2 regions of the Enterobacter sp. AC1 genome follow, and region 1 is predicted to be linked to the other one. Evidence: predicted binding sites of a transcription regulator. Region 1 holds the regulator's gene; the other holds the start of a gene.
What was found. Region 1 encodes CRP, which controls carbon source genes, mostly activating them, when cyclic AMP is high. Its sites were predicted from a motif close to ATGTGANNNNNNTCACAT; they were not measured.
Positions count from the first base shown of each region.

Region 2: M2433_RS12140 (YfcZ/YiiS family protein) is a predicted target of CRP. The motif match lies at 1,411-1,428, and genes of this name have one in related genera.

Region 1 is NZ_JBNDIZ010000008.1:50,319-52,520, reverse strand. It holds gene M2433_RS19795 (YccS/YhfK family putative transporter) at 1-889, opposite strand, end outside; gene crp (cAMP-activated global transcriptional regulator CRP) at 947-1,579, opposite strand; gene M2433_RS19785 (OsmC family protein) at 1,891-2,202, shown strand, end outside.
Region 2 is NZ_JBNDIZ010000003.1:513,673-515,874, forward strand. It holds gene fadI (acetyl-CoA C-acyltransferase FadI) at 1-782, opposite strand, end outside; gene M2433_RS12140 (YfcZ/YiiS family protein) at 1,021-1,305, opposite strand; gene fadL (long-chain fatty acid transporter FadL) at 1,678-2,202, shown strand, end outside.

The sequences.
Region 1 (2,202 bases):
GTTTTTCCATGTTAAAGCGCGTGGGGTAGCGGTGGTAGAGAATGTCGTCAGCCAGGACCCGCAGACGTGCCGATACGGTCTGCGCGTTCCAGCGGATCACCGCTTCGGCGTGGCTGCGCTCGACCAGCTTTTGCACCTCCTGCGGGTGGTGAAGGCTAACGGAGATATGTTCCTGCAGGTCCAGCCCGACCTGGAAGGTGCGCAGCAGCCGTTTGTATTCGTGATTCTTGTTGGCGGCGAGCATATGCAGCTGCTGATAGCACTGGCTTATCAGATCCACCACCTTTTGCTGGCGCGTCAGCAGCGGCGGCAAGGATTTTTCCGGATCGGTATGCTGGGTGAGCAGGGTGTATTTGGCTTCGCAGTAATCCGCCAGCTGCACATAGAGCAGGCTCAGGGATTCGCGCAGCGGCTGTTCGCGCCACAGCCAGAACCAGAACCAGTTGAACAGCCCGTACCACAGCGTCCCCAGAGCGTAGATCAGCAGCGGCTCCCACACCGGCATATTCCCGGCGAGGCTCAGCGTGAAAATGGCCGCAATTAGCGAGGCGGGAAGCAGGCGGGCGTGCAGCGAGCTGATTTCGGCGGTGACGCCGAGGGTCATGGCCAGCACGGTCAGGATCAGCGGCAGCGGGATGTCCCGGGCAAGCAGAAGCTGCACGGCGAGGCTACAGCCTGCGAACAGGCAGCCGCCAATAGTCAGGCGTTTGAAGAAGCGCTTATGCGGCGTGTCCAGACCGGCGATGTTGCAGCAGGCGGGCACGAGAGAAAACAGCAGGCCTTGCTGAAGGTGTCCGAGGATCAGGCCCACGGCCACGGGAAGACACAACACCAGCGTTTGTCGCAGTGCGTAGTTAACTTCCGGGTGATAGATCAGCCTGCGCCACATGGGGAGTAGAGACAAAAACGGCGTGACACCCTGGGGTGACACGCCGTTTAAGCGGAATTAACGCGTTCCGTAGACCACGATGGTTTTACCGTGGGCGGAGATCAGGTTTTGATCTTCCAGCATTTTCAGGATACGGCCCACTGTCTCACGGGAACAACCGACGATCTGACCAATTTCCTGACGGGTAATTTTAATTTGCATGCCGTCCGGGTGGGTCATTGCGTCTGGCTGTTTCGCCAGGTTCAGCAGCGTTTGTGCAATACGGCCAGTCACGTCCAGGAAGGCGAGGTTACCCACTTTCTCAGAGGTGACCTGCAGACGGCGCGCCATCTGGGAAGAAAGACGCATCAGGATGTCAGGGTTAACCTGAATCAGCTGACGGAACTTCTTGTAAGAAATTTCAGCCACTTCACATGCTGTCTTTGCACGAACCCAGGCGCTACGTTCCTGGCCCTCTTCAAACAGGCCCAGTTCACCGATGAAATCGCCCTGGTTCAGATAAGAAAGGATCATCTCTTTCCCTTCTTCATCTTTGATCAGCACTGCCACCGAGCCTTTAACGATGTAATACAACGTTTCCGCTTTTTCACCCTGGTGAATCAGCGTGCTCTTCGATGGGTACTTATGAATGTGGCAATGAGACAAGAACCATTCGAGAGTCGGGTCTGTTTGCGGTTTGCCAAGCACCATGCGCTGTTATCCTCTGTTATAAGCTGTCACCAGAGTCATCAGATGCATCCGGACTCTGGGGTTGCAATCGAATTCTTACCCATACCCTGGGAAGTCGGCTACCGTAACGTTTCGCAGCCAGTAAAGTTTGATGTCCTCTGCATACACGTGTAACGTCAATGTATTACTGTAGCATCCTGAGTGTTTTAGCATAGCTTTCGCCGCGTGTCTCCTGGTGTCTCGCTTCAGCATGATGCAGGTCGCCTTCCATTGCGAGAAATGTAACGCACGCGTAATCTGTCACCAAAAATGCAACGTTGGAGTTCAAAAATATGCAAGCGCGCGTGAAGTGGGTTGAGGGTTTAACGTTCCTGGGCGAGTCCGCGTCAGGACACCAGATTTTGATGGATGGTAACTCCGGCGACAAAGCGCCAAGTCCAATGGAAATGGTGCTGATGGCGGCAGGCGGATGCAGCGCGATTGACGTGGTGTCGATTCTGCAAAAAGGCCGTCATGATGTGACCGATTGCGAAGTGAAGCTTACTTCCGAACGTCGCGAAGAGGCGCCACGCCTGTTCACGCACATTAATCTGCACTTTATCGTGACCGGTAAAGAACTGAAAGATGCCGCAGTATCACGCGCG
Region 2 (2,202 bases), on a different contig from region 1:
TCAAACGCTGGGCGCAGTTTTGCGTAATCCGCCAGCGTCGAGTTGCCGCGAATGTTGTTATCTTCCGCGAGCGGTTCGCGGTAAGGGGGAATATAGGCGGTCATGACCTCGTCGGTCAGCTTGCCTTCCGACCAGGCTTTTACCGCAAGCTGATGTGAACGATGCGCCAGGGCATCCTGCTGTTCGCGGGTGATGCCGTACGTTTTGGCCATCTGCTCAGCGGTATCTCCCATGCGCAGGCCGGTAGAGTATTCCGCGACGGCAGGTGGCACAGGCATCAGGTCGCGCAGGCGTAAACGCGAGAAGAGTTTGAGTTTCTGCCCCGTCGTGCGGGCTTTGTTGGCATCCACCAGGATGCGCGCCAGCTTTTTGCTGACGCCAATAGGCAGTACCGAAGAGGAATCCGCCCCACCTGCAATCCCGGCGCGGATAGTACCCGCCATCAGGCTTTCTGCGACGTTAGCAACGGCCTGGAAACTGGTCGCACAGGCGCGACTGACGCTATAGGCATCGGTATGAACGTTCATTCCGGTACCGAGAACGATTTCCCGCGCAATATTGGGCGCTTCCGGCATCTGCACAACCTGGCCGAAAACCAGCTGTTCGATGACTTCAGGCGGAATTTCGCTGCGAGCCAGCATCTCTCCCACTACCATTTTCCCGAGGTCGACGGCCGGTATGCCATGAAACGCCGTTGCCTGACGCGCAAATGGCGTGCGCAATCCGCTGACGATGGCAATGCGATCGCCCTGACGGGTAATAAGCGGTAATGCCTGACTCATAACACTCCCCTGTAAAAAATTAACTCAAACATAAAGTGGTCTGACCTGATAATAGTCTTAACCATTTTTTTACATTCAGCCAATCGGGGAAACGAAAAAGTGCGAGCTAAAACACAGAGAAGAAAAAGAAAAATGCCCCGAGGTAAAAGCAAAACGGTAACCCATAGGTTACCGTTTTTAGTGTTTGCACCCTCTCCCGTGGGAGAGGGCTGGGGGTGAGGGCATCAGGCCGCAGAGATTAACGCAGGCCTAACTGGAAAATCAGCGTTTCGGCTTCGCAGGCGAAGACAAAATCGATGTCCAGCTTCACGCCGCCATCCACTTCGGTGAAGGTAGACTTGATTTCGCACGGATCGGATTCAACATCACGCGCGCGCTTACTCAGCGCAGCCAGGGTCTCTTCCGCTTCGGCACGGTTGGTGAATACGCGGCTGTAAGAGGCGGTGCAATCGGTGTTGTCCATGATGGTCCCAACATCCATACAGCAGCAAACCGGGGTTTCATCAGCACTGCATTTACTCATAGCTCAATTTCCTCTGTATTCGCGCAGCGCGCGAGATAAACACGATGCTGATATTTTACGCCCCGGCGCTGGCTCTCTCCAGCCGTTAATGGCGTAAAAGCGGATAAGTGACCAATATCACACTAAAAAATGATCTAAAACAAAAACCACCCTTTTGGGTGAGTCGCGATGGTCACAATTTTGCCAACCAGATCTCGTTTCAAGAAACATGTTTGAAAATATTAATAAACAAACTTGCAACATTCTAGCTGGTCAGACCTATACTCACGCCACTGGTCTGATTTGTATGTCATACCTCAGACCCTACACTTCGCGCTCCTGTTACGGTATGTAACAATTATTGAATAAAAATAACTCAATGAGGTTATGGTCATGAGCCAGAAAACCCTGTTCAACAAAACTGCGCTGGCAGTCGCAGTGGCAATCGTCTCTACTTCCGCCTGGTCAGCGGGCTTTCAGTTAAACGAATTTTCTTCCTCTGGCCTTGGCCGTGCATATTCCGGGGAAGGTGCGATTGCGGATGACGCGGGTAACGCGAGTCGTAACCCTGCGCTGATCATGATGTTCGATCGTCCTACCTTCTCTGCTGGTGCTATTTTTGTCGATCCAGGCGTTGATATTTCAGGTCGTTCTCCGACGGGCGCCAGCCTGAATGCGGACAACATCGCGCCAACGGCATGGGTGCCAAACCTGCACTTCGTTGCACCTATTAACGACCAGTTTGGCTGGGGTGCCTCCGTCACCTCTAACTACGGTTTAGCGACCGAGTTTAGTGATAACTATGCCGCTGGGGCGTTTGGCGGTAAAACCGACCTGGAAACCCTGAACCTGAACCTGAGCGGTGCTTACCGTCTGGACAACCACTGGAGCTTTGGCGTTGGCTTTGACGCCGTGTAT